DNA from 2 places in the Neobacillus sp. 19 genome. Region 2 is predicted to be linked to the other one. Evidence: riboswitches for the same ligand, from Rfam matches in the RefSeq annotation. Region 2 holds a riboswitch; the other holds the start of a gene.
The links. A riboswitch is a leader RNA that binds a small molecule or an ion and turns the genes downstream of it on or off. The one in region 2 is predicted to bind S-adenosylmethionine.
Positions count from the first base shown of each region.

Region 1: linked by a shared signal. The riboswitch ahead of ACO1D1_RS10855 (SDR family NAD(P)-dependent oxidoreductase) and the one ahead of ACO1D1_RS14200 (homoserine dehydrogenase) in region 2 are both predicted to bind S-adenosylmethionine.

Region 1 is NZ_JBMPZU010000033.1:30,719-46,007, forward strand. Features, by position in the region: gene ACO1D1_RS10840 (hypothetical protein) at 1-334, shown strand, start outside; gene ACO1D1_RS10845 (MBL fold metallo-hydrolase) at 376-1,242, opposite strand; gene nhaC (Na+/H+ antiporter NhaC) at 1,239-2,660, opposite strand; T-box leader at 2,714-2,907, opposite strand; SAM riboswitch class I at 3,083-3,180, shown strand; gene ACO1D1_RS10855 (SDR family NAD(P)-dependent oxidoreductase) at 3,342-4,106, shown strand; gene ACO1D1_RS10860 (Na+/H+ antiporter NhaC family protein) at 4,239-5,588, shown strand; gene ACO1D1_RS10865 (S-ribosylhomocysteine lyase) at 5,653-6,123, shown strand; gene ACO1D1_RS10870 (beta-N-acetylglucosaminidase domain-containing protein) at 6,498-11,174, shown strand; gene ACO1D1_RS10875 (hypothetical protein) at 11,288-11,926, shown strand; gene ACO1D1_RS10880 (SDR family NAD(P)-dependent oxidoreductase) at 12,046-12,984, opposite strand; gene ACO1D1_RS10885 (LysM peptidoglycan-binding domain-containing protein) at 13,542-14,957, opposite strand; gene ACO1D1_RS10890 (histidine phosphatase family protein) at 15,116-15,289, opposite strand, start outside.
Region 2 is NZ_JBMPZU010000045.1:15,961-31,249, forward strand. Features, by position in the region: gene ACO1D1_RS14120 (ABC transporter ATP-binding protein) at 1-16, opposite strand, end outside; gene ntdP (nucleoside tri-diphosphate phosphatase) at 100-630, opposite strand; gene ACO1D1_RS14130 (YgaB family protein) at 819-1,076, opposite strand; gene ACO1D1_RS14135 (gamma-type small acid-soluble spore protein) at 1,275-1,571, opposite strand; gene fabL (enoyl-[acyl-carrier-protein] reductase FabL) at 1,647-2,396, opposite strand; gene ACO1D1_RS14145 (hypothetical protein) at 2,511-2,693, shown strand; gene mutY (A/G-specific adenine glycosylase) at 2,740-3,831, opposite strand; gene ACO1D1_RS14155 (metal-dependent hydrolase) at 3,972-4,952, shown strand; gene ACO1D1_RS14160 (small, acid-soluble spore protein K) at 5,099-5,269, shown strand; gene ACO1D1_RS14165 (YfhH family protein) at 5,482-5,805, opposite strand; gene ACO1D1_RS14170 (SDR family NAD(P)-dependent oxidoreductase) at 5,894-6,571, shown strand; gene recX (recombination regulator RecX) at 6,580-7,389, opposite strand; gene ACO1D1_RS14180 (YfhE family protein) at 7,559-7,693, shown strand; gene ACO1D1_RS14185 (YfhD family protein) at 7,801-7,986, shown strand; gene ACO1D1_RS14190 (glycosyltransferase) at 8,115-8,798, opposite strand; gene ACO1D1_RS14195 (glycosyltransferase family 2 protein) at 8,818-10,113, opposite strand; gene ACO1D1_RS14200 (homoserine dehydrogenase) at 10,269-11,267, opposite strand; SAM riboswitch class I at 11,340-11,451, opposite strand; gene ACO1D1_RS14205 (galactosyltransferase-related protein) at 11,574-13,535, opposite strand; gene ACO1D1_RS14210 (galactosyltransferase-related protein) at 13,636-14,745, opposite strand; gene ACO1D1_RS14215 (AAA family ATPase) at 15,037-15,289, shown strand, end outside.

The DNA.
Region 1 (15,289 bases), on a different contig from region 2:
TCTGATTGCCAATATTGATGGAAACTTATCTGTATTTGAAAATTCTATCCTAAACAAATATAAAAAGGAAATGGACCTTGAAGATTATAAAATAACAGGTTTGGCGATGGAGGATATTCTTAAGAATTTCAAAACAGAACGATCGAAAAATATCGTCTTAACTGAACTCTTTCAATTAATTTATTCAGATGGAGTTTTTACTGAAAAAGAAAGCGAAACTGTCCAGTTGATCAAGGCGCACTTCGGATTTGATTCAAGCGAATTTGCAAGTTTCAAGGATTGGATTTTAAAAATTAAGGAATTATCGGTTCCTGAGGAACGAAGTCAAAATTAACAAAACAATCAGCCGGTGCAGCCCGCTGATTGTTTTTTTGATTATAACCTAAATTCCATTTCCTCCTCTGCAATATGAAATCCTTTTGCTTTAATCTCTTGACGAATGGACTGCTCCGAATCAATCGCCGGATTGGAATGATTTAAATGGGTGAAATATATCTCGGTTTTTTCCGCTAATTCTTGCAGCTGTTCCATTGTTTCGACCATGAGCGGGTGAGGGATTTCGCGATAATCTCGGCCAATATGCTCAAGGTCTTTCGATGAATGGAAGGTCCCATCAAGCAAACAGATGTCCGCTTCCTCACATACGGCATGAATGTCGTGTTTCCATTCGTGCCAGCGATCAATATCCGGAACATAGAGGACCTTTTTATTCGGACCCTTAATCCAAAAAGCAAATGTTTCGGAAAATTCATTTCGATGCGGCACATCAACAGGTGTAACCGTGACAAGGGGAGAAACCTGAATGTCCTGCCCGTCCTGGATTTCTTGAACGGTGATATTCCCCAGCTTGGTTAATTGGCTCCATGGAGCTTGTTCTTCTAATAAATGTTTCATTTTTGTGCCCGCCAGCACCGGTATTCCGCTAGCACCGATGGCTTCCCGGCCTAAAAATAGTAAGCCGGGGTAATGACCCAAATGGGCATGTGTTAAAAAGATGCCATCCATCAGCTTCCCTTGCAGGTTGTACTTCATTTGCAGCCTAGCCAATTGTTCTTTCAAATCAGGTGTTGCATCAATCAAATGCCACGTCTCTGCGTCTGGCTCGATAATTGCCAATGACGCGGCGAGGCGCCTAAACTGCGGATTGCTAATGGCCTGTGTACAATTTTTACAAAAACAATTTGGGTGGGGCAGGCCGGCATCTTGAGCCGTTCCTAATACACTTAAAATGACCTCACTCATATTGCAACACTTCCTTTGTCATCCTTATTATTGGTTTCATGACTATAGTTCTTTTTTGTAATCGTCCAGCCGGTAAAACCGAATAATATATTCATGAGCGGGACAAGGAAGGCAAAGAAAGCAAATGGAATAAATTCACCAGGGCTGACACCGAGGATTCCTGCAGCAAATACGGCAGGTACGCCCCACGGGACGAGGTTAATTCCAACGGTACCAGCTGCTTCCACACATCGAGAAAGGTTTTTCGTATCAATACCCATCTCCTTATAGTTTTTCACAAACGTTCTTGCAGGTAAAATTATCGCTAAAAATTGCGCCCCGCTGGCAAATGCTACAACAAAGGTAGAAAGGATAGTGGAGCTGATTAAGGTTCCAGCCGAATGAACTTTGGACATCATCTTTTTCGTTAACACTTCGAAGGAGCCAGTCTCCTCTAGAATGCCCCCAAGAGCAGTTGCAAGGATTAACAATCCAATCGTCCCGAGCATGGACATAAGTCCGCCGCGATTTAACAGGGAATCTAACGCTTTAACGCCAGACTCTACGTGGAATCCGTTTGTCATGACTTGAATAATGGAAGTTACGGCTGCTCCCTGGACAAAAATGGCTAGTAAGCCGCCTAAAATACTGACTCCCATTAAGGCAGGGATGGCCGGTGTGCGTTTAATCATTAAAATAATCGTTAATACAGGCATCAATAATAATAACTGATGGATGACGAAAACATCGTCTAAACCTGTTTTCATCGTATCGATCACATTCGTATCGGCGCCGCCATTCGTTGCAGTGGTCTGGCTGACGAACCAATATAAAATAATTGAAATAACAAATGCCGGGATCGTATCCCAAAGCATGTGCTTCACATGGCTGAATAAATCGGTTTCGGCCATCGCTGGTGCAATGTTGGTAGTGTCAGATAGTGGTGACAATTTATCCCCAAAATAGGCTCCAGAAATCACCGCTCCTGCAACAAGCCCCGGAGAAAAGCCAAGTCCTTCACCGATCGCCATAAAAGCAAGTCCAATGGTCGCAATCGAAGTAAACGAGCTTCCTAATGTGATAGAGATAATGCCGGTTACGAGTGCCACAATCGGCACAAACAGGGATGGTTCAATAATAGAAAGTCCATAGTAAATCATGGTCGGGATCACCCCGCTCGCAATCCATGTTCCGACAATGATTCCGATAATCAGTAAGATAAAAACGGCGGGTAAGGCACGCGCCACGCCCTTCACCATCATCTCTTGGACTTCATCCCAGCTCCAGCCGGCAGCAATGGAAACAACTGCGGCGGCAATAACACCGATCATTAACGGAATATGCATTCCCGCTTTCCAAATAAAAATCGATAAGGCAGCAGCGCCAATCAATGCAATGATAGGGATAAGCGACATCCCAATTGAAAGTTCCTTTTTCATTTACACCTTCTCCTTTAATTATATTTTTGAAATAAAAAAAGCCCCCATCCCAAAAAAGGGACGGAGACTCTCCGCGGTACCACCCTAGTTAGCAGATTCATATTCTGCTCGCTTGATTAGATAACGGCCGAAACCGGAAATCAGCTCCCTATCTGTAATTCACCATACCCTTTGCCTGTTTTGCAGCCACCAACAGGTTTCTGATTTCAAAATGGTATCAGCTACTTTAATAGTTCAACGCTTTTATGCTTTTATGCAGTTAAGTGATTATAGGAATATATTATTCGAAACGGGGATTATAAGTCAATCTATTTTTATTAGAGGTTCGTTATAACAACTATTCTAAATATTTCACAAACAAACCTTGACATTGGCAAATTATAGCTGTAGAGTAAGAATAGTTTTTAAACTTAATAGTTAATTTCTTATCCAGAGAGGTGGAGGGACTGGCCCTTTGATACCTCAGCAGCAGACATTTGTACTGTGCTAATTCCAGAAGCGTACGGCTTGAAGATAAGAAGAGCAATTAGCCCTGTGATGCCAAAACCTCTTCTTATTAGTAGAAGAGGTTTTTTATCGTTGATCATTAAGCGGCAATTAGGATCAGTTGTATTTTTTACTGCAACAATTAATCCAACTAAGTGTATGGGATTACTAAATGATTAAGGAGGAGTTACAACGATGTATTGTATGGATTTATCAGGAAAAGTAGCCATTGTAACCGGAGGGGCGCAGGGAATTGGCAAAGCGATTGTGGAGGGACTTTTAGAATGCGAGGCGAAAGTAGCTGTCATTGACAGGGAAGTTAGTTCTGAACACTCGAATGATCGGATATTGTATCTTCAGACAGATGTTTCAAAAAGCGAACAAGTCGATGAAATGGTTCTTAAGGTGATTGAGTACTTTGGCCGATTAGATATTTTGGTTAACAATGCCGGAATTTCCTCAATGGATTACGCCGTTGACATTAAAGAAACTGATTGGGATCGCGTAATGGACGTGAATGCCAAAGGGGTCTACCTATGCAGTCAAGCAGTGGCACGTTTTTTAAAAAAACAAGGACAAGGCGGGAAAATCATTAATATTTCTTCTCAAGCAGGGAAAAATGGCTATCGCCTGATGGGAAGTTATGTTGCCTCCAAACATGCTGTTCTAGGGTTTACTAAAGTAATGGCAATCGAATTAGCGAAAGATCAAATCAATGTCAATGCTGTTTGTCCCGGGATTGTTGAGACGGATATGAAAAGAAATGAAAGAGTCATTGGCGGTGAATTAAGAGGAGTAGATGCAGATGCCATTAAAGAGGAGGATTTTTCCCAGGTTCCACTGGGCAGAACCGCAACCCCGCAAGATATTGCCAATGTGGTCGTCTTTTTAGCATCCAAATACTCAGATTATATGACAGGTCAAGGCATCAACGTAACGGGCGGCATGACGATGAACTGATACATATTTTTAAGAGAGTGCAGCGATTATCGATTCGCTGATAAAACGTCTAAATTCGCCGATAAAATTAAATATTCGCCGATAAATCACATAAATTCGCTGATATAACTACTAAAAGGGGTGGAGGAATACATGTCTACTAAAAAAGAGAAGCAAGGAAGTCTCCTTGCCCTATTACCATTGTTGATTTTTGTACTGCTTTTTATTGGCACAGGAATCATCACAAAGGATTTTTCCAAAATGCCATTGAGTGTGGCGATTATTATTGCGGGAGCCATCGCTCTAATGATGAACAGAAAGGAAAGTCTGACTAAAAAGATTGATATTTTTTGTAAAGGTGCCGGGCACCCCAATATTATACTAATGTGTATCATCTTTATTTTAGCAGGTGCATTCGCTGGAGTGGCAAAAGGAATGGGAGCAGTTGAATCCACGGTTAATCTTGGATTGTCACTATTACCAGAGAATTTGTTAATGGTCGGGCTTTTCATTATTGGCTGTTTCATTTCAACCTCCATGGGAACATCAATGGGAACCGTTGTTGCATTGGCGCCCATTGGGATTGGGATTGCTGAACAAACGGGCATTCCGATGGCATTAGCCATGGCGACTGTGATTGGCGGTGCGATGTTTGGCGATAACCTCTCGATGATTTCGGATACGACCATCGCAGCTGTAAGAACGCAGAATACGAATATGAAAGATAAATTTAAAACTAACTTTTTCATTGTGTTGCCAGGGGCGATTCTAACCGCAATTATTCTTGGCGTCATCACTGCAGGCAATCAGGCAAGCGTTGGCGGCGATCACCCATATGAAATGATTAAAGTTCTTCCATATCTCGCTGTTTTAGTGACAGCACTATTGGGAGTAAATGTTTTAATCGTGTTAATAGGTGGAACGATATTTGCCGGAATTATTGGAATCGCATACGGGTCATACAGCTTTACTGAATTTTTACAGGCCGTGGCACAAGGTGTGATTAGTATGGAAGACTTAGCGATCGTTGCTTTAATGATCGGCGGGGTTGTTGAAATCATTAAACATAATGGGGGAATTGATTACCTCCTGCATTTTATTTCAAGCAGGATTAAATCGAAAAAAGGAGCAGAGTTTGGAATCGCCGGATTGGTAAGTGCAGCTGACATTGCAACTGCGAATAATACGATTTCCATTGTCATGGCAGGACCATTAGCGAAAGAAATTGCAGATGAATATGAGATTGATCCGCGAAAATCGGCAAGTTTGCTCGATATTTTTTCTAGCTGCTGGCAAGGGATTGTTCCTTATGGCGGTCAATTCCTTGTTGCTGCGGGATTAGCTTCGATTTCACCTGTCAGCATTATGCCTTATTCCTTTTATCCAGTCTTGCTAGGGATTTGTGGCGTGATTGCCATCCTTATCGGTTATCCAAAATATCGCAAGCCAATGAATGCAGCTGGGACAAATAACGTGTCTTCCTTAGAAAAAAAGACTTCTTGAGTATATTTTTCAAGATGGGGTTGAAACCAAATTTAATAATGTAAAAGTATAGGAGTGTTATCTTATGGTAAAGCAATTGAACGTGGAAAGTTTTAATTTAGATCATACAAAAGTAAAAGCACCGTTTGTACGCTTAGCAGGGGTTAAAAATGGACAAAACGGGGATGTCATTCACAAATACGACCTTCGTTTTAAGCAGCCAAACAAAGAGCATATGGAAATGCCGGCAGTTCATTCGCTTGAACACTTAATGGCTGAAAATATTCGTAATTATTCTGCTCATGTGGTAGATGTAAGTCCAATGGGCTGCCAAACAGGTTTTTACTTAACGGTCATTAATCATGATAACTATGATGAAATTTTGGATGTGCTAGAAAAAACATTAAATGATGTACTGGCAGCTGAAGAAGTTCCTGCTTGCAATGAAGTGCAATGCGGGTGGGCGGCAAGCCATAGCCTTGAAGGGGCAAAAGAGCTGGCAAGAGAAATGCTTGCGAAGCGGAATGACTGGAACGAGGTTTTTGGAGAAGAATAAAGGAAAGGAAAATGGAAGGCGTCAAGCCTTCTATTTTTTCTAGGCGCAACACCTATTGTATTCAGGATTTATATGTCCTTTAAAAAACTGAAAAATGTGAAAGTTAATTGACTTACTATTGTAAACGTTTTATAATCTGGTTATATATTGGGTTTCATGCGACTGGTTCATACTGGGCATGGAAAGCAAAGCTTAGGAATTCTCGGAGAATTTCTTGGTTTTGTTTTCCGTGCCCTTTTGCTTTTCATAAAGCTTCTAATCCTTAAAAAAATAAACTTCTCATTTTTAGGGGGTGATAAAACTTATATTGCACAGGTTTTAGGTTGGTATTAGTGGTAAAGAACTATATTCATTAAAGAAAGTAGGGGGAGTTTTTGAAAAAAGGTTTTTTGTTAAATCTAACTATCATTTTTGCTGTATTATTTAGTGGCATAAGTGGATTTATAGCACCAGTTCAAGCTGCTTCAGAAACAGTGAAATATCAAATTTATCCCAATCCTCACGAAATTCACTATCAAGGTGGACAATTTGATATAAGTAATACGATTAATATTGTATTTGAATCAAATATTGATTCTTATACAAAAAAAAGAGTAGAAGAAATAGTTGCGAGTAAAAATATAAAATTTACAGTATCGAATGAAATCGTTGCAGATAAAACGAATTTTTTAGTTGGTGTCTATCAGTCAAAAGAATATGTAGATCAGTATTTCGAAACACACCAATTAAATGATGCAGCAATTTTTGAAAAGCTAGATGCGAATATTGTTTCTGTCGATAATAATGTTATTGCTGTACTGGGAAAAGATGTCGATTCTGCTTTTTATGGTGTAACAACTGTAAAACATATTTTCAAACAGATGAAAGATCGTACCATTCAAGCATTAACCATTAAAGATTATGCGGATGTTAAAGGCAGAGGGTTCATTGAAGGGTATTATGGAGAACCATGGTCAAATGAAGATCGCGCCGAATTAATGACCTTTGGCGGAGAATTCAAAATGAATTCTTATATCTATGCTCCTAAAGATGATCCAAAACATAATGGCAAATGGAGAGAATTATATACAACAGAAGAACTTGAGAAAATTAGCAAACTGGCTGAAGCGGGTAATGCTAGTAAAACTAGATTCGTATATACACTTCATCCATTTATGAATAATGCTATTCGTTTTAATACCGAAGAAAATTATCAAGCAGACTTAAATGTGATTAAAGCGAAGTTTACCCAATTACTTGATGCAGGAGTTCGGAAATTTGGTATTCTGGCTGATGATGCAGGAGTTCCTCCACAAGGGGCACAAACCTATGTGAGATTGATGAACGACTTGACCAATTGGTTAGTTGAGCAACAAACAAAGTATCCTGGTTTGGTAACAGATATGATTTTCTGTCCAAATGATTATATGGGAAATGGCAGTAGTGCACAAATCCAATCGTTAAAACAATTACCGAAGTCTGTTAGTATTATTCAAACAGGTGGTAAGGTTTGGGGAGAGGTTTCAAATAACTTTACTCAGACATTTACGAATAATGCTGGAAGAGGACCCTACTTATGGATTAACTGGCCTTGTACGGATAACTCTAAAAAACACTTAATCATGGGTGGAAATGAAACATTCCTGCAGCCTAATGTTAATCCTGCAAATATAGAAGGTATTGTGTTAAATCCAATGCAACAATCAGAAGCAAGTAAATCAGCTATTTTTGCTAATGCCGATTATGCTTGGAATATTTGGGATAATGTTGATCAAGCAAAGAAAAACTGGAATGACTCATTTGCTTACATGGATCACCTAAACATTAATGAAACTCCTGCTTCCAATGCTCTAAGAGAGTTGTCCAAGCATATGATCAATCAAAATATGGATACCCGTGTAGCTAAATTAGAAGAATCAGTGGAATTGGCTCCAAAGTTAAATGAGTTTAAAGCCGCCTTAGGTAAAGGAAAAATTACGGATAAAGCACAAGCGTTAATTGCAGAATTCGAAGTTATTCGTGAAGCTGCGGAAACTTATAAAGCTAACCCTGGTAATGAAAGAACAAGAGATCAGATTATTTATTGGTTAGATAGTGCTGTGGATACGGCGAATGCAGCTATTTTCTTGTTAAATGCTGAAATTGCTCATGAACAAGGCAATGCGTCTGCTGTATGGGAAAACTACAGTCAAGGTCAAGCTTCTTTCGATGCTTCAAAGAATCATCCTTTCCGATATATTGACCATTATGAATATGCTGAAGTAGGCGTACAGCATATCGTTCCATTTATCAAAACAATACTAAATGATGTATCGATTAAGGTTCAATCGATTGTAAATCCTGATAGCAATTCAGCTAGAATTATTACTAATCGGACAGATACTCCTACTGGTAGCTTGGAGAATCTGTTAGATAACAAATTGGGTACCGAAGTGATCTTTAAAAATCCTAACTCCATTTCAATAGGTACGTATATTGGAGTAATTTACGAAAAACCTCTTACTCTTAATACAGTGCGCTTTGAATTAGGACAAGCTGGCAATGCCAATGATACCTTTACAGAAAGTAAGGCTCAATACACTGTTGATGGAGAAAATTGGATTGATATCGAAGATGCTCTATATGGTCATGTCAGCAAAGTAGTGTTAGAGAATTTAAATCTAAAAGCAAGAGGTATTCGTTTAATCGCAACGAAGGATCGTACAAATACATGGTTGGGTATTAAAGATATCGTTGTTAACGAGACCGCAGTAGAAAATGAAACACCACAATATCAGTTGATGGTTCCTGCACACTTTAAAGTGTATCAAGGAAGCGCAGAAAATTTATTTGATGGGAATGACAATACTCATATCTGGTATAACCCTTCAGGAACGATTAAAGATACGTCTGTTGCTGGAGATTATATTGGGGTAGATTTACAAAAGGTCACTGATATAGGTAGGGTTTACTTTGCTGTAGGTAGGGATACTGGTGACAAGTGGACAGAGTATCAGTTAGAATATTCAAATGATAATGTGAATTATACATTAGTCAAGAAATATACAGGTAAGGCTTCAGGCATGGATAAGGTTGAGGAAGACTTAACAGGTATTAAAGCAAGATATGTCCGTCTGAAAAACCTTAAAAATGTCAACGTTTGGATCAAGTTTAGTGAAATTCGTGTTGATGTAGCAAAAACGTCTACCGAATATACGTATACAAATAACGACAATTATAAAAATATTGCAGCCCAGCATACATTAGAAAGTACAAGCTTAGCTGAGACGACAAATATTACACTGAAACCAAAAGAATACGTGGGTGTAAAATTAGAGCGCATCAAAGAACTAGATAGTGTAACGGTAAATACAACAAGTGATAAATTAACCTTACAGGCCTCTGTGAATAAGGTAGAATGGAAAACTCCTAATGAGGGAACCATTGCCCGCTATGTAAGATTACTTAACAACACGGATGAGAATATCACATTCGACCTGAATAAATTTAGCGTTTCATCTAAGGAAATCTATGGCCCAAGTTTTGTCGGAACAGATATGGGGATTTCTTCTTCCTATGGCAGTACTGATTCAAGAAATGCGGGCACACTGCTAGCTCCTTTTGATAAAAAGTTTGACACGAAAGCTATTTTTACGGATTATCAGAGAAAAGGACAGTCGATCACTTATTCAGTTGGTGAGCCTAGAATTTTTAATAGCTTACGTGTTTATAACGAAGAAAATAACATTAACTATATCCGAGACGCCAAAGTCCAATTGTCGATGGACAATGAAAATTGGACAGATGTTATTACTTTAGGCGATGGTGTGGACAATCTTGCAGGTGGTAAAGCTGATTACGCAGATATGATTGCAGATGGCTACACACATGATTCTGCTAACCCGGGAAACTATTATTATGGTAATGATAATATAGGCGGCATTAAGGCTAAATATATTAGAATCCTCTTTACAGCAAACTATTTAACAAGATTTGCTCATATTAATGAATTCGTCATTAATGGCGGCGAATATGTTAAAACGGAGAACAATCCAACCTATATTGCAGATCCAATTGAGGAAGAAGGGTTTAGTCCTAAACGTTTATTAGACGGTGATTTGACAACAGCATTTAGACCAAATATGACTGGTAAAACAAATGGGTCATTAACGTACCGTCTTTCTGAAAAAACAGATGTAGCATTGATTACAATTGTGCAAGGTGCAAATGCCATTTCAAAAGCTGCAGTAAGCGCCAGGGTTGGTAAAGATGAATGGGTTGAGCTAGGGGTCCTGAATAAAAGTTTAAATACATTCTATAATCCAACCTATGATCATATTTTTGAAATTAAATTAACCTGGGGAAATGTTCAACCAGTTATTTATGAGTTGAATACTTCAACTAATAAAGATTTGTTACCTAATCGTTCCGTTTTAAAAGGATTATTATCAGAAGAGCTGGATGAATCTCTGTTTACAAAGGAGTCCTATAGTATCTATAAAACAGCTTATGAAAAGGCAAAGGAAGTGTACAACAACACCCAAGCTACTCAATCTGAATTAGATACTGCAAGTAAGGATCTCAGTGCTGCTAAAACTAAACTTATCCTTTCAATCGATCTTGGAAATGAACATTCTGCAAAAATATCATTAACAAAAGAACAAGCACAGCTTTCGAAGGATAATGGAATTCCTTTAAATGTTATGAATGATGAGGTCAATCTATTAATCCCATCTTCCATTGTCTCTGAGGAAAGTTTTGAGTTGATCATAGACCGTTTGAAAGATATTAACAAAGCGAAAAGCCCAACTTACGACTTTACAATTTTAATTGACGGTAAGGAAATTCAGCAATTTGAAGAATCCATTATGTTAACATTTACTCTTGATAACAGAAAAGTAAAAGATACAAAAAATTTGAAGGTATTTTATTTTAATGAACAAGTAAAAGAATGGGAACTGATACCTGGCGCTGTTTACAGTGAACGAAAGGTTTCAGTGGAAACCAACCAATTTGGCACTCTCACTGTATTAGAGGCTGCCGGGGATAAAGCAGAACCAGGTACCCAAGTACCTAAAAAGAAAAAGGATTAGTTGCATAAACATATATAATTAAACTATTCCTGTTACCATGTGAGAAGCAGTGTGATTTCATCTAATAAGTTGTACAATAGGAAAGATAGGAATACTACTTCTAGGAGAGACGAATGGATACGAAAGAACAATCATTATTGAACTATTATTATAGTAAGTTGGTGGATCATAGGTTTGATGAGAAGGATATCTATCCGTTTTTACAATTAATCCGTAATCGGAGCAAAGAGATTCGTTGTATTAATGAGGTTACAGATTTTATTGTGCAGCGTGAACAGTATACAGGATTTATCACAGACTACCTATTTGAGACGAGAAAAAAGTTTGAGAACCTCGGAAAGACGAAAACAGCTCTAAGAATAGAAGATGTTTTTTCCTTCAAGGAATTGAAAAGCGGCATCAACAAAGCATTAGAGGAATGGCAGTTAGCAGGGCTGACAAATGAGCAGCTGAATGATTTTGTCACCTGCCTAATTTCCATTCTGCAGCAAATTCCCATCATGGATGAGGAGAGGGAAGTCGGGAAGCTCTTTTTTGCCATCTCTAATAAACAAATTATCTTGATGGCAGAAATAGAAGTTTATCAAAATATGTTTAAGAAGACCAATGCTGTCTTTCCTGTTCTAACTGCTAATAATAGTTATCTAGATTTGAAAAAGCAGGACCGATATGATACGCCTTATCTATTTGCAGACAAGGTGATTGAAATCATAAGTCACGAAGGGAAGCTGGAGATAGTCATTCCGACATAAACGTGCATTCAATAAGCGTTTTTTTCTAGATTACGAGGTCGGTGTTACCATTCTTTCCGCCGACCTCACAATCTATACTACTTCAGACATTTCCTCTGCTTTGCAATGAAAAATGCAAACTACTCTTCGGTGAGCGTGGTGCTCAAGCTCCATATTTGTTCAATATTTTGAGGATTTGTGGCGTAGCTGGGATAGCTGCTTGAACCGAATATATTCTTTAATTGGGTAAAACCCTTTTCGGTTGTTGATGGTTGAACAATTTCTCTCTTATGATTGATCAGTTGACCGGTAACATTCTTAAATTCATCTGAGGTGCAAATGTGAAAGTAGGTATCGGCCATACCTGATGGTAAAGGATTAGTGAGATTTTGTGCCCATGCAAACACCTTCCAAAAGGAATGCATTTTTTTAATCGTCTCTTTTGATAGTTTTACGCGGTTAATTTGAAGGGCATTGACTTTAATCCCCATGCTTTTAAATTCTTCTGCCATTTTGAAGGTTAACATCAATAGCGCCATTTTGGAGTCTCCATACATCTTATACGTGCTATAAGGCCGAGTGCCGCGCATTTCTCCTTGCAAATTATCAAACTCGATTTTTCTTTTAGGGTCGAAGAAATTTTTGATGTTTGTTGTACAAGCATTGAGCACTCTTGGATCTTGTGATTTTGCCAGGTGATCAGCCAATAAACGAGTCATCAAAAAAGGACCGAATGTATTCGTGGCGAAAGATAATTCGATATGCTCGGGGCTAAGTTTGTACTCCTTTTCACCATGGTTTAAGTAGGCGGCATTATTGATCAGAATGTCCAAGCACGGATATTTTGCATTAAAAGCTGCGCAAAATGTACGAATTGAAGCAAAAGAAGAAACATCAAGCTCCATAAGATCTACATTGATATTTTTTGTCGTTTCAATGATTTCTTGTTGTACGGCTTCACTAATCCTCATATTGCGGCAAGCCATGATCACACGATATCCTTCGGTCGCAAATTTTAATGCTGCTGCTTTCCCAATTCCCGAATTTGCCCCTGTTATGATGACGATTTTGTCTTTCATCTCGAACCTCCTTTTTTTTACCCATATATAGTCTTTTTTGAGCTAGACTTAGGTGCCAGTTTGTCCTCTTTACGATGATATCCTTTGATATATATCACATGTTATATCCATTATTATACATGAATGTTTTTAATTAAAGGCTCTTTTCTTAGGAATTGTTCCTTCTTGGATTCGCTCATTGTAGGGCAAAATTCGCTCATTAAACATCGAAATTCGCCCATTGAAACTGGAAATTCGCTCATTGTATACCATAATTCGCCCATAGACTGGTTAGGTCGTCAAATAAATGATGAAATGTAATGGTTGAAGTGTAAATTTATATCGAAAACAAAACATTTATGAGTTTAAATTTGAATAATAACAATAATGTTTACGAAAACAGCCTGATTAAATGTTCAGTCTCCCATGGACGATCTGCTTTAACATATGAAACGAAGTTCAGGATTAGAAGGCTTTACAGTTGAAGAGATCGCGGACGTTTTGCTGAAAATGAAGGTATTTCAAATTTAAAAAACACACTCTCAAACCAGATGTGAGATCGAGTGTGTTTCTAACTTTTACCGTGCTGATTTTTTTATCGTAAAATTGTCATTCAACAAAGCCCAGTTTTGCGGATAGGGATAACCTAGTGCCCAGTAACTGACACCACGGAGATTATATTGTTTGACCATGTCGAACTTAGCTTGAGCACTCCTGGCATCTTCAAACCATACTTCATGTCCCCGGCCTTGTTCATCTACATAGCGGAAAAATGGTGACTGCGCTGTTGTATCATATTGAATGGAAGCCCCGTATTTAACGGCTCTCCTTATTGCTTCTTGAGGGCTAAATGTCTCAGCTTCTTGGCCCTTAACATGCGGAAGCAGCCAATCGCGGGCATAAATTTGGAAGCCTAAAAAGATCTTTTCTGCCGGCATCACCGAGAGGGCATACTCCACCACTTTTCGCATTTGGTTAATAGGGGAGATGGCTTGCGGAGGTCCCAGCCGGTATCCCCATTCATACGTCATCAGTACGACAAAATCGGCAATTCTTCCGTGTGCCTCATAATCGTGCGCTTCATACAACAGACCGGCTTGGGTTGCACTCGCCTTTGGTGCAAGTGCAGTTGATACTAAATATCCTTTAGGATGGAGACGGTCAACAGCCAATTGCAGGAATAGATTATAATTCTCGCGATCAGCCGGTAATACATTTTCGAAATCAATGTTTAACGCTTTATAGCCTTTGGCATCCATCACTTGAATCGCGTTCGTTATGACCTTTTCTCTTAAACTTGGATTAGACAACACAATATGTGCTAAGTTTGACCCAGCTTGTGTGGAAGTAAAGTTGGTGATCGATAGCATGGGGACAATATTTTTCGAAATGGCTGCATCCACCATCACTTTATCATTCATCGGTTGCAGCGAACCATCTTCCATAATCATATAGGCAAATGGGCTAAAATAAGTAAGGAGCTGACCAATTTCATTCAGAGTTTCGACAGTTGCTTCGTTCGATTGATACGTATAAGCATTTACCTCGATCGTTGGTTTCGCTCGTGGAATAACTAAGCGCATTCCAGGGTAAATCAAGTTTGGATTTTCAATTTGATTTTCACGTATAAGGGCCTGAACAGTAGTACCATACCGTCTCGCGATTTGCGCTAATGTTTCCCCGGACTGGACAACATGTGTTATGGGTGGAATAAATAACTTGGTGCCTGGATATAAAACATTCGGGTTTGTAAGTTGGTTCGCCTGGACAATCGACTGAATCGTCATGCCATATTGCTGAGCAATAGACCATAAAGTATCCCCATATTTAACGGTGTGTGAGGTCCCTGGTTTAGGAATAACCAGGGACTGTCCAACCAATAATTTATTTGGGTCGGGCAGCCCATTTAATTGAGCAATGGAATTCATATTCACAGCATACCGGTTCGCAATCTGCCAAAGTGTCTCACCAGCACTAACCACATGAATAATCATTTGAACACCCCCTAGGCAGTTTCATTACTGCATCATATTCAGGAGGCTAGGGGACGGTTCCGATAGGATTATTGGCTTTGCACGCCCCTCCTAAGTGAAAATCCATTAAAAAGCGCCTGTCCTATAATTGATGTAATTATAGGGACAGGCGCTGTTCGCTAGTTATTTACAAATCTCTCTCTAAAAGAGGTATCTGCCAAACGCTCAACTTGGAAATCGCCGCCCATGTAGCTGACAATGGAAACGCTGCAATTATCAGGGTGCAGATAATTGTTCGATTTCATTAATTGCATTAAGTAGTTACCGATCGTTATTCCATGTGAGAATACGAG
Region 2 (15,289 bases):
TGCGAATGCTGCTCAAATGAGAGGCACCCCCTTTCATCTTGTTAGTGAGGAAAATAATAACGCCTGTTGATTTCGAAATCAACAGGCGTTCCGAGATATCTAACGTCTGTACGTTAAATAACGTTCATACCAAATATCAATAAAATCTGGTGCAAACGGGCCATTCCGCTGCCGAATCCATTGTATCAATTTTTCCACATTTCGTTTTAAAATTTGATCAATCACATCTGGATACTTCATTTCACGGCGATGGCGTTCATATTCATCTTCGTCTAGTAAATTAAAGGTCATATCAGGATATACCTTGATATCAAGGTCATAATCGATATACTTTAGTGCTTCACCATCAAAAATGAACGGTGAACTTAGATTACAGTAATAATAAATGCCGTCTTCACGTATCATTCCAATGACATTAAACCAGTATTGTGAATGGAAGTAGCAAATAGCCGGCTCCCTCGTGATCCATGTTCTGCCATCTGATTCTGTAACAAGTGTACGGTCATTTCCACCAATCACCAAATTCTGTGACCCTTTTAAAACGGTTGTTTCTTCCCAGACGCGATGGATGTGCCCATTATGCTTATAGCTATGTATTTGCATTGGTTCACCTTCGATGGGTACGCCCATGTTCTCCCCTACCTTCATTCCTGAACGCTTTGAAACCTATTCTAAACCCTTACTCGTTAACAAAGAGAGGTAACAAAGTAAAATTCCTATTTTTTATTATTATAACGGTTAAGAAGAGAATTTAAAACAAAAGAGCCACAATTCATGCGGCTCTTTGTAAAAATTTGCGAATTTTTTTCATTTTTAAACTACATTGAGGCTGATAAGTTGGTTTCCCGATAGGAATTTATAACCTCTTCTGTCTGCTTTTCAAAAATTAATTGAATCTCTTTTAACTCTTTTTTCATCAGTTGAATGTCGTTTTTAATACTTTCAAGGTCCGTGGCATTTTGCAAAGTGTGCAGCTCTTCTTCGATTTGTAGACAACGTTCAAGCTCCGTTTGAAGATACAGTAATTTTTCCATGGTTGCCATTTGTTCGGAAACTAATCGGTTAAACTGATCCATTTCCCTCACCGCCTTATTTTTTAAGCTATTATTATTTATTCTTTGGCAGTTGCTTTTTTCCTTTGACTATTTATGTAGACTAAAGAGAAGTTTTGTCGAAAACCGAAAAGCGTAAGCGCCTTGCTCTGGGGCTGAAGCTAGACACAGAGAAGAAGGCACCCTTTTACGAAAAAGAGCGCCTCCATTTTGTTACGTATGTTAGTCTTGACCAAATTGACCTGCGTTTTGGTTTTTACGAGCTTCTGCAGCTTGGTTTTGTTTTCTTACCTCTTGTGCATTTGTTTCACTGCCAAATTCAGTGCCAAATTGGCCTTGTGAACCGCCTTTTGCAGATTGTGCATTTTGTTTTCTTACTTCTGCAGCATTCGTTTCACTTGCAAATTCAGTACCAAATTGCCCTGCAGCACCTGCACCAGCTTGAGCATTTTGTTGTCTAACTTCCTGGATGTTTGTTCCAGCAGAAGTTTTGTTTGGCTGTTGATTGAATTTTGCCATTGTTATCACCTCCACGAATATAATGTAACCAGGCTTCGTGGAGATTATCCCTGTATTTTATTATTTACAAATAACTTATACGAGCAATGAAATTCCGCCATCTACAATAATGGTTTGTCCTCTAATCATGCTCGACTGGTCTGATAAGAGGAACATAACACTATTTACCATATCGTCAATTTCAACCATTCTTCCTGCCGGAGTTTTTTCCTTTGCTTCTTGGAGCAGCTCTTCCCGGTTTGGAAAATGCTTTAATGCCTCGGTATCGACTGCACCGCCGGAAACAGCATTGACAATAATATTCTTAGGGGCTAATTCTACCGCCAAATAACGTGTTAAGGCTTCAAGAGCTGCTTTTGATACACCAACAACCGTGTAATTTTCCAAATAACGGATGGATCCTAGGGAACTTATGCTGACAATTTTCCCGCCGCCATTTCTTTCCATTAATTTGGCTGCTTCTTGCGCACAGAATAACAGGGCTTTACTATTTATATTTAAAGTCCAATCCCAATGGGACTCCTCCAGTTCCATTACCGGACGCTGCACGCCAGAGGCCGCATTATTGACAAATATGTCTAAACGGCCAAACTCTTGGTCAATTTGCGTGAACATGTCCTTAATTTTAGCGACATCACCCACATTGGCCTTAACGATTAAAACCTTTCTGCCTAATGCCTCAATTTGTTCTGCCACCTCAAGGGCTGATTTTTTACTTCTTGCATAGTTAATAACGATATCGTATCCTGCTTCGGCTAATCGAAGTGCTGTTGCCTTGCCAATTCCTCGGCTGCTTCCAGTAATTAATGCTACTTTTTGAGTCATCTTCCTTTTCCCTTCTTTATGTAAGTAATGGTACTATTTTATCTTTTCTAGGTATAGAAGACAATTAATATAAGACACTAAGGGCAAAATAACAATTGAGAGGAGGTTGCAGGTATGTATGGCGGACGTGATATGACGGAGCTTTCTATGATGGCAAAATCTGATTGGCAGGACTCAGAACTGTCTTTTTTCCATCATTCCTTGCAGCAAATTGCACCTTATTTAAATAGTGAAGGATTGACCATACATCGAGAAATTATCGAAGAAATTGAACATCGCGGCGGAATGAAACCATAAAACGGTTAGAAGAAAAAAGACCGCAACCATTAACTGCGGTCTCTCCTTATATACTATGATACAGTTTAAACATTTTTTGATAGGGAACAGGGAAGGCTAGTTCTTTCATTTCATCAAAGGAAACGAACTTCCATTCTTCTGTTTCCGGAAATTTGGTGTTAATTGTGCCAGTGTAAATTTTCATATTCCAAATTAAATGGGAGAACACATGGTCAACTTGACCGATGATTTGCTCAAGTTGGATCTCTAAATCATGTACTTGTTTAAAAAGACTATTGACCTGGTCACGATTATTTTGCATCGGATGATGAAGCTCGACTGTAGGGAACTCCCATAAATTTGCTAACAGCCCGGCGGCAGGCCGTTTATGAATCAATAATTTTCCGGTTGGGTCAGTTATGATTGCCGCAGCGAGTTGCACATCACGTGTTTTCGTTTTTTTCGTTTTTATTGGCAGCTCATTCTGGACTCCCTCAAAAAATGCTTGGCAATGGTCGCGGACCGGACATAATAAGCATGAAGGAGATGTAGGTGTACAAATGAGAGCACCTAATTCCATTAAAGCCTGATTAAATGAAGAAGGATCTTCATGTGAGATTAATTCACGAACTGCCTTTTCGAAAACTTTTCGGGACGAAGCTTTAGCAATATCTTCCCAAATGGACAGAATTCGTGATAAAACTCTCATCACATTGCCATCAACAGCAGGTTCAGGGATTCCGTAGGCAATACTTAATATTGCACCAGCTGTATAGGGACCTACCCCTTTCAGTTCGGCAATTTCCTTCGGCGTATTGGGCACTTCCCCGTTGTATTTCTCCCTTACCTCTTTAACCGCTGATTGCAGGTTTCGCACCCTAGAGTAGTATCCAAGTCCTTCCCATGCTTTCAGCACTTTATCTTCTTCGGCTTCTGCCAAATCATCAATTGTTGGAAACCATTCGATAAAGCGATTAAAATACGGGATGACCGTATCTACTCTTGTTTGCTGCAGCATAATTTCTGAGACCCATACCTTATATGGATCTTGATCCTTGCGCCATGGCAAGTCCCGTTGTTCTTGTTTAAACCAGGAAATTAAATCATGTTGAAATGCATTTATATTGATTTTATCTGAATTTTCATGTTCAATTAACATAACTTTTACCTCCAGTTGTTAAACATTGCGAAAAAAGGAAATATAATAAGAGAGCACAATATTTATTAAAGGACATTTCGTTTTACGATAATCGATTTTGGTTATTTTGACAAGATTTTTATTGAAGGAGGATTTTCCTTTTGGATACTGGAACTCATGTTGTAATGGGAATTGCCCTAGGCGGTCTTGCAACGCTTGATCCAACAGTTGCTGCAAGCCATGCGACTGCAACCAGTGTGTTAATTGCCACGATTGCAGGTTCACAAATACCAGATATTGATACAGTACTAAAACTAAGAAATAATGCGATTTACATTCGTAATCATCGTGGAGTTACCCATTCCATACCAGCTGTACTTTTATGGCCGCTACTCCTTACAGGCGTTATTTACCCTTTTTTCCCGGAAGCCAATTTATTGCATTTATGGGCATGGACGTTTGCCGCAGTATTCATCCATGTATTTGTTGATATCTTTAATGCCTATGGGACTCAGGCGCTTAGACCCTTTTCATCGAAATGGGTAGCACTAGGTGTCATTAATACATTTGATCCGATTATTTTCGGTATTCATGTGATTGGGATTATAATTTGGATTATGGGAGCAAATCCGGGCATTACCTTTCTACTGATGTATGCCGTGATTATTGGCTACTACATCAGGCGCTACCAGGCTAAGAAAAGAGTGCTGGTTGGGGTGAGAGCACTCATTCCAGATGCCACTGAAATCATTATTGCACCAACGATGCGATTTCATCAATGGCGAATTGCGGCCATGAATAACCGGCAATTTTTTGTAGGCAGGGCGGTAAAAGATACAGTGGAAATCCTTGATCGCTTTAACCGTATACCAGTTCCAAAAACGCCTGTAATCGAAGCAGCCAAAAAGGATAAGAATCTTTCTGCATTTTTATCATTTTCACCTGTTTACCGCTGGGAAGTCGATGAGTACAATGATTTTTATGAAGTCCGGTTTATAGATTTACGTTATCGCAGTAATGGGCACTACCCGTTTGTGGCCGTTGTTCAATTAGATAGTGATTTAAATCCCATTAGCTCATATACGGGATGGGTGTTTAGTGAGAAGAAACTAAGGAAAAAATTAAGTATTATACCCAGTTAATAAGCGATGACTTAGGTCACTCGCTTTTTTATTTCCTTTTTCTGATAACATATCCCTCAAAAAAAAGCGAATACTAAAGGTACGTGTTCAGCATTGAGAGTGCTTTGCTATTCACGTTTTTCTCATTCCCTACATGGAGGTACAGCATGAGAAATAAAGAAACTGGTTTTCCAAATCAAAATAATAATAAGCTTGAGGGCGAGCCAAGAGCAAAAGCGGAGTATGCTTCAAAGCGAGCAAATGGAACAATAAATACCCATCCTCAAGAACGGATGCGCGCTTCCGGAGAACGGGATGACGAATCGCCTCAGTATTAAGAAAAGCGAAAGCGCCCGTTTAGCAGCGTATAGACTGGAGCACTTCGACTGAGATAAAGGAAACACGGAGAGCGGAGCGATCCGATGTTGACTTATCGTAGGGAGATGGGCGAAGTCTACTAGCTACTGGGCGCTGGAGCTGGACAATTCTCGAAGTCGAAAATTTCTTATTTTAGAAGACAAGCCAGAGACCATTTCTCTGGTTTGTCTTGCTATTTTAACCATTTTAACAGGGAAATCGGAAGGGCCTCCTCTTTTCCATCGCCCTTTAGTCTATAACCCCAAGCAAAGACGCCATTCATATAATCAATTTTAAAATAGTGGCCGGGATCCCCTTCTATTTCATAAATTTCCCCCGGTTTAAAAGAGTCAGGATTAATTAGATACGCTCTTGCCATTTGTACCTTTCTTTCCAGGACAGCAAACTCATTTACCATCCCTAATTGCTCGGCTTTCCTTGCCTTTTCTTGAAGAGCCGCAATTTCTTGTCTTAATTCGTGTTCTGACATTGCACTATACCGTTTCTCCTGCTGCATTTTCTTCACTCCCCTTTATGCTTTTATTTTAGTATAGTAATATTTGTACAATTAATAAAGGAATATCTAATATGAAGGGGCTAACATAATGAAAACAATCGTTATTACTGGAGCAGGTTCCGGATTAGGAAAAGAACTAGCATTTCTTTTTTCACAAAAGGGTTTTCACCTCTTATTAACCGGAAGAACACCTGAGAAGTTAAATACCGTAAAAATGGAAATTGAATCGGCAGGAGGAAGAGCGGATATTCTTCAGCTTGATATCCGAAACCATGAAGATGTCTTCGGTAAAATAAAGGAAATAAGCCATACCTTCGACATTTTCGGTTTGGTCAATAACGCTGGTATTGGTCATTTTGGAGCATTTGCCGAAATGAATGTGCAGCAAATGAACGAAATGCTGGATACAAATGTCTACGGAACCATCTTGATGACAAAGGCCGTCCTGCCTATTCTTGAGCAGACTGGCGAAGGACAAATCATGAATATTATCTCCACTGCCGGTTTGCGTGGAAAAGTGAATGAAGCCGTATATGTTGCAAGCAAATTTGCTGTTAGAGGATTCACAGAAAGCCTTCAAATGGAATACGAAGGAAGCGGTATTAAGTTTAATGCGGTATATATGGGCGGTATGGATACCCCTTTTTGGGATGAAAGCGATCATATTAAGGATAAAACCCGTTTACGGTCAGCAAAAGAAATTGCAAAAATTATCATGGAGAAATTGGATCAGGATTCCATTATTATTGAATTTAAAAACTCATGACGCTTTTGTCATGAGTCTTCTCTTTCCGCTAAGAATCTTTCGATTAAATCTATTGAAAAGCCTTTACGATATAAAGCTTGTTTCATCTTTTGTCGATACTCGTAACCATTGAACTTTGACAATTTCCGATGCGCCTTTTCTCCTTGGAATCGAATGGCATCCATTTCCTCATCAGCCTCTTTAGAGACTTCTGTTTCATTAACTGCAATTGCGATGACTTCAAAGGAATATCCTTTTCTCATCAGGACATTTTCCAGCTTTTGTTTTTGAATTTTGCTTGATTCCTTTGTATTCTTCTGAAAAAACTTTTCAGCTATTTTAGTGGCTTTTTCAATCTGCTGGTTTAAAGGAAATTCTTCTAGAACTTGTAGGAGGGTTGACTCCTTAATTCCCTTTTCCTTTAATTCCATCTTGATTACGCCGGGCCCTTTATCTGTTGTATTGGCCTGTGTCCTCACGTAGGCTACAGCAAATTCCTCGTCATTTATGTATTTCTGAGCGGTTAATTTATGGATCACCTCTTTGATGATGGGCTCGTCCATTTCTTTTTTTAGAAGATAATCGTTAATTTCTTTTTCAGACCTCATCCTTCTGGCCAAATAATTAACTGCAAGGTTGTACGCTTTACGAATGTCATCCTGGTATTGAATTTCCAAGAAAGAGAAATCATCAAGCTCCATCCCTTTTTTTAATTGGTATTTAATTAATACATCGCTGTCAATACTAAAAGCATATTCTTCACCTTTACCATAATCCATAAACACATTAAACCGATCTTGATTTTTCTGCTGTGTGGTGATTTTTGTAATAATGGCCATTTTCTTCACCTCAAAACTACTTTACCATATTCCTCTTAAGTAAAATGCTTAAAAAATATATTTTCCTAAATTTAGTATCTTTCCTTTCGTATTAGGCAAAAATGGAAATGAGTTTTTTTCCACTTAGCTTGATGACGATTAACTAAAATTGGTGAAAGGAATGAGCAAAATGGCAGAAAAGAAAAAGAAGGATAAAGATCGAGGTAAATACCCTTTAACAAGCATGCAGGAAGTATCCTATCAACGGGAATTTAAAATGGCAGATCGTGCCGGCGGTTTTCATGACCGAAAAACGAAGCTTTAAATCAATATAAAATTTTTCCACTAATGAACCTCTTTCGTTCGGTAAAAGCTATTTTTAGGGGCGTTCCAGCTCCCTATTATTTTTTACGAATGAAAGGGGTTTTTCGAATGGGTCGTTCTCGTGGACATAAAAGTCGGGATAAAAATAAAGGGTCACTTCCACAGGTGCCGAAAAACATGAAATCAGATGGAATCGATGTGGAATATTCACAAGAATTAGCGGATAACGCAGATCTTGAAGCACAAGCACGTGCCAATGCTGCTAACCAGCGGGTAAGTAATAAGAACAAATAGGTACTTTTTTACGTAAAGAAAACTCGTCGATTGGCGAGCCCGTTAGGTCGAAGACAGTCGGCTAAAAAAGAAGCAGGTTTTGCCCTGCTTCTTTACAGTCTTGTTACCGTCTTTTTAGCTCATGTTTTTTATTTACTTTTTGAAACAATCGACTGAAAATCATCTGTATAACTGACTAAATCGCCCCACCCCATCAAATCTTCATCAGAAATCTTCCAAGTATGCTGCTCTAAGTCTTGACGAATAACGGCAAAATGGCGGGGATTTGTGGAGTAAATCTGGAAGCCTGCTTTTTTCGCTTGATCAATAAAAAAATAATCCTCGGCCCGATTTACCTTTTCAAAGCGAATATGATAAAACATCTCTTTTCTGAACAGTAAAGTCGCCCCGGCAACCGTGTCTGTAATGGAATTTCTAGTACCGTTGACATATATTAACGCTTTCTTATTTTTAAAATAAATATAGTAAGAGCTTTTACCGACAATCCAAACATTTTTATTTTTAAAGGCATCCATTGAACTGGTAATATATTCAGGACCATAATAATCATCGTCATCAAATTTCGCAATATAGTCAGAGTTTGCGTTCATTACTCCAAAATTTAAGCAGTCGCCTAAGGTTGCTTTTTCATGCAGCTGAAATACTTGTACGTTTGGATAATCCCTTGCCTTTTTAATCCAACGGTCAATATCCATCGAATCTTTATTCAAAATAATAATTAACTCTTTATCCTTCCAGGTCTGCTGTTGATAATTTTTAAAAACATTATCGATACTCTCTTCTCTTATCGTACACGTTATAATGGAAACCACTTTTTCACTCCTTCAATGGTTATGAATTGATCACTTGTTGTAAAAATTTTTTAAAATGAGGATAGTCTGTCAGATTATTTACGTCATTAAGGAGCTCATTCCGGTCATTTGTCCCAAAACCTGCAGCCCCCAAAATATTAATTGGAGAAATATCAACTTGAAGCATAAGGATAATCGTTTCCAGGATGAGGACGAATTTTTCCTGAAAAATTTGAAAGTGCTCAGATTTCAACTGCTGAAACAATTTATAATCTCTTAAGATCTTGTTCATGGTCAATAAATCTGTAAGCCCCGAAAGTTCTAGTCCAAGAATAAGAACATCGACTTCATGATGCTTTACCGTAAATAGACCAAAGTTGGCAATTGTCTCTTTCCATTTGTTTTTAGCCACCGGATGCTCCTGATGGTAAGTAGTCAACTCATTACTGACAACATATTGCGCTCCCATTTTGTATAAACGGTAGCCTAATTCCCAATCTTCGTAACCGTAATGGTGAAACTCCTCGTCAAATAAACCTGCATCCACAATCAATTCTTTCCGTATAGATACATTCCTTGTAAGAAACGCCATCCATGGAAGGGTAAAACCTTCCAAATCCGCACCGAAATTCCTTGTTATTTGCCGAAACCATGGATATTCCTTATATGCTATATCCCTGTATATTTTCCTTACTAAATCACCTCTGTCTAATAGTGGATAAGGTTCCTGAAGCACATCCTTACAACCCTGAAGTCTCTGAAATATCTCTTGGTTTTTTTCTGTTAGGTAGGTGATTCTGTTTACTTCTTTCTTAGAAAAGTCTGGGAATACACATGAATATAATATTTTGGAATGTAACCCCCCTGATAAAATGAGGTTATGTTTCGATTGGTGATACTTATAGTGTTTTTCAACAAAGTCAGGTTCTGTGAGTATTTCTGCATCGAGAAAAATTAGAATGCTCCCCCTGGCAGAACGAATACCTAAATTTCTTCCCTTTGCCCTTCCAAGATTTTTTTTACTGTGGATATATTTAAAATGGTATGGTGGGGAATAGTCTTTTAGTTTTTCTTCCGTTTGGTCTGTCGAGGCATCATTTATTAGGATTACTTCCATTTTTGCCGGATTAAACGTTTGTAGTTCAAGTGAATAGAGGGTAAATAAATTGAGTGGATATTTATTTTGCGATGGAATAATAATACTGACTTCAATGTCTTGATTGTTTTTATTTATTGAGGAACTCAAGCTGTTACTAATTTGATGACTTTGCTTCGTTTCTTTTGGTCTACTTTCCTTTTTTATACTTTCTGACCATTTAAAGCTATTTCCTAACATGATGCACCCCACTTATTTATTGTTTAATGAAATAACTAGTCCAATTGGTCGAGCTTTTACACAATATGTTATCCAAATGATTTTGACTAAACTTGAGCCCTTAGAAAACGAAAAAAGAGCTTATGGGCTCCTTTTTATGTGAATAGTTTTCATTTTTACAATGTTGTTAAAACGGTGGTTCGTTGGGACGGTGCATTGTTTTTACATACGTAAACCAAATCTTCGATAACAGCACTGGCAGTTGGAAACATTCCAGCACCTGGTCCTTGAAGTGTGATTTCACCAACAATGTCAGATTGTATACTGACAGCATTCTGAACCCCTTCCACATGGTAAAAAGGATGCTCTTTTCCAACAAGGACCGGCTTGATTGTAGCTTTAATATGCTTCCCAGACTTACTTATTTGGGCAATATGCTTATACCTTAAGCCTTGTTCTTCCGCTTTTGCAATTAATTCACTTGTAATATTGGTAATCCCTTCCCGTTCTACATCATGCCAGTTTGGTTCCTCTCCAAAGGCAATCCTGCTAAGAATCATTGCTTTATAAAAAGCGTCAAAGCCCTCAATATCATTTGTCGGGTCAGCTTCAGCAAACCCGTTTACCTGAGCTCCTTTTAGTGCTTCGGCAAATGACAGTCTCTCCTCGCGCATTTCGGTTAAAATGAAATTAGAAGTGCCATTTAGAATTCCTTGCACCTGCTTCACTCGGTTAATATTTAATAACTGTCTCAGCGTCTGAATAACTGGTATTCCCCCTGCAACTGTCGCTTCATACCCAACCGAAACATTATGTTCCTCTGCCAGGTTAAGCAATTCTTGTCCGTGATGTGCAAACATTTCTTTATTCGCGGTAATAATATGACATCCCTTCTCAATTGCTTTTTTCAAAAAAGAATTGGTAGGTTCTCTATCAACGATGGCCTCGACGACAACATCAAGCTGCGGCAGGTTTAGAATATCTGCAAAATCTGTCGTTACGAGCACCTCATCACTAATTTCCCTTTGTTTCTGCTTGTTTTTAATTAAGATCGCTGCCACTTCTACCTGTTTGCCTAAAACAGATGTCAGCTTTGCCGCATGAGATTGGATCGTCCGATAAACTCCTTCCCCAACCGTTCCAAAACCGAGAATTGCCACTTTTATTACAGACATGTTTTTCCGCCCCTTTACTTTATTTGCCTAAAACAGGAAAAGCCCCCTTCATAAGAAGAGGGCTGATTCCTCCTCTTATCTTTCAGGTTAAAAATAACCTGCAGGAATTAGCACCTTTTCAAGGAATACCTTGATGGTTGCCGGGCTTCATCGGGCCTAGTCCCTCCGCCGCTCTGGATAAGAGTAATATTTAAGTGTCAAAATTTTATTATTAGAATTCATTTTAGTTGAAACAATTTGAACTGTCAATGAATTCAAAATCATCTTTGAAAGATTTTTTTGAATCTAATGAATTCTTTTTTTATTCTACTGCTCATTGGTCCAATAACCTAGTCTATCACCATACTTAGAAATTAATAAAGTTGATCCATTCTCTAGCTGAGTCAGCATAATAGGTTCAACATCCTGACTAATGATTAGAGATGGTCCATACCAAGGATATTCTTTCTGATTATTATCCCTCCACCATAATCCAACCCCCCCTGAGGCTAATTTACTTACTACCTCAAACCGCCCAGAATCGGTTTCATTCCAAACAGGGGTACCAATTACTCCTTTTGCAAATGTTTCACTCTTGTACCATTTTCCCGTCCTTTGATCTTCCCAATAATGTGACAAATAATTTTTTCCAGACCGCACAATTAACTCTTTATTTCCAAAACTACTAGTAATAGGTAAAGAAGGCGTATACCCATCCTGATTACTTTCATACCATGGATATTTTTCTTTACGATATCGCTTACTATAATATTCTGTTCCAAGATGCTTAATAAATTTTCTAGCCAAATCTCTTTTATCACGCTCAACCGGATGACACAACCAACTATTATTAATCTCATTAAGGCAGTAGACTATTTCATCTAAAGTAAGGTATGGACGATAGCGAATCACCTTTTCGTCCATATTGTTTGGATAGCTTTTAATACGGAATCCCAACTCCCTTGCCATGTTGACAAAAAATATCTCGTCTGTGCCGAAAGAGATTGTTTTAAGCAAAGCTCTTTTTAGTTTATCCTTTCTTTCTGGATGAAGTAAGGATTTTACAAGCGATTTGTTGATAACTTGGCCAACATTGAAAATTCCATAGAATGGGTTTACATTAAATAACCTCTCCCATCTATATAGGTCCTTCTTTAGTTCGTCCCCAATATACCAATCTTCTTCAGGAATCCGCAGTTTTACCGCCATATAGTCGGTATCTCTCATTTGTTTCTCAATGAATTCTTCATATCCTTTTCTGAAAAACAAGGCATCAGAATCAATATTGATTAGATAGTCATACTCCATCCCCATCTCCTCGAGCCATTCCATAGTCTCAAGAAAATAAATGGTCGTGAATCCCCGCTCCAACTTTCGGCTGGAGGGACATACAGGAACCCCTAAATTATCACAAAGGGCTGGGTCATCCCCGCCATTGTACAAGACCATCGTGCTATTGGGACAAAAGTGTCTTACATTATCGATTAATTCCTTCACAAGGTCCCGCTGTTCATGAACGAGGATCATAAAACAGATTTTACTTTGAGAGGAATTCGAAATCTTATTTAACTTTTCAGAGTAGAGGGATTTTTTCGTCACAAAAAAGTCCTTACGTTCCGTGATTATTTTTAACATGTCATACTTGTTGCCGCTTGCAGATAAATACCGATTTAGCAGCTTCTGATTATTTAGGTTTGAATCCGTGTAAGCAGTTGGGTGCCATAAATGAAACACTTTAGCTTCAATATTAACGAATTTTCCGCAAATAGTATTGACGGCATGTGAAAAGGCATCATCTTCTCCACCCCAGCCAATAAAACGCTCATCAAAACCACCGACCGCTTCGAAATTCGCTCGCGGAATGACATTTAGTTTTCCAGCGAATCCTTTATAGATCCAATTAGCTTTATTGCATTCTTCTACTCCTACTCTTAGCGGCCAGCTTGGTTGTTTGCTAATCAGATATTTTGTTGCCTCTTTGGGAACATCATATATTTCTGTAAAAGGAACGACCCATGCCGCTTCTTTAAGTAGTTCAATAGATTTTAAAATAATTTTAGGATCATAAACAATATCCGCATCTGCAATTACAAGAATATCTTTCGTAGCCTTTTTCACTGCTTGATTTACAGCTTTCGATTTATTAATTTCATTGTCGCTATAAACCCCTAGACATAATTCGGCATCTGGCATTACTGCAGCATAGTATCGTTTTATCCATTCAAAGGCCTCTTCCCTTGGACCATGATCTGTTTGGAAAGGAATGATGATAGAAACATTTTCAAACATACACTATCTCCCTTTTTGTTTATCTGTTGTTCTTGGCCAAATATCTCCACACAAAAAGATAATTTGGCCATTGGGCAAATTCTAATAAAGAAGTAACTTACTAAACTGTTGGTCCAGACCAAGGATGGTCAGGTTTTTTGTTGTCTCTTAGCCAAAATCCCACTTCACCAGTTTTTAATTTACAGACTACCACAAATTGCCCTGAATTATTTTCAAAAAATAACGGGTTTCCCGTTACTCCTTTAGCAAACGTCTTACTTTTATACCACTTCCCATTAGGTTCTTGCCAATAATGGGTCAAAGAAGAACCTGACCGCACAATAAGCTCTAAGTTACCAAATTTACTTTTGATTGGAATAGATATGGAGTAATTTTTGGAATTATCCTCATACCATGGATATTTCTTACTTTTATATTTTTTTGTATTTTGTTCATTTTCAATATGCAGAGATTCAATTAATTCATTTTTATAACTGTTTATATTATCAATATTATTAGTTTTAATCTTATCTAGGGAACTTTTCCGTTCATTAATGAGCTTGGTCATTTTTTTCTTATTTCCACTTGCTTGTTTATAGCGGCCAAGAAGATCAGCATTCGCTTTACCATGTGGATTCGTTTGATAGTTTGAACTAGGGTGCCATAGATGGAATATTTTCCCCTTAACGTTTACAATCTCCCCACAAAGCGTACGGACAGCGTGGGAAAATGCATCATCCTCACCTCCCCAGCCAATGAACCGTTCATCAAAACCGCCAACTGCTTCGAAGTTTTCTCGAGGAATGATAAAGAGTTTACCCGCAAATCCTTCATAAACCCATTTTGATTTGCTACATTCTTCATATTTAATATCAATAGGCCATGTTGGTTTTGTTTTAAGTAATCTTTTAGTACCTTGCCATTCAATATTATATACTTCCGTAAAAGGGACTACCCATGCTGCTTTATCAAGTAATCTTATCGCTTCCACAATAATATTGGGGTTATAAACGACATCCGCATCAGCTATTACAAAAATATCTTTTGTTGCTTGTTTAGCTGCTAAGTTTACAGCCTTAGATTTATTAATATCCTCTTCATTGATTAGTCCCAAACATAATTCAGCTTCGGGCATAACACGAGCATAATACCTTTTAATCCATTCAAAAGCCTTCGCCCTTGGACCATGGTCTGTTTGGAAAGGTACAATTATTGAAACGTTTTCTAACACTGTAACTCTCTCCTTATTTATAAAAGTTTTATACATTCTAATTTTTACTTATTGTATGTGAATTGATTTGTGGGGGAACGGCTTGTATCATGGTTCCAAATAATGATTAGGTATTGCAGAAGAATTGACTATTTATGGTAAATCAACATAGTTTTTTGTCCCTTTCAAATCATTGCACGTTCGCATTTCATAAAGTAGAAGAACCTGTTGTTTAGGTGAAGTTGAATTTATTTTCATCTAGATAGCTAGTGCTAATCTCATTTGGGAGAGATGAAAGTGAAACTTGCTATTATGTGCGGGATGCCACTAAGCGGAAAATCAACATACAGTAAGATTCTTCAGAATCAAGGATGGGTACGTGTATCACTAGATGAAATTAGGCTAGCTTTGCATGGCCAAACTTATAAGGCAGAGGCTGAACCGATTGTGTGGGATCACGCCGAACTTATGGTACGATCATTGCTTAGAAGTGGACATGACGTACTTGTTGATACCACCAACAGAACCAGAGAACGTCGTAAAAGATGGATTCGAGTTGCGAAGG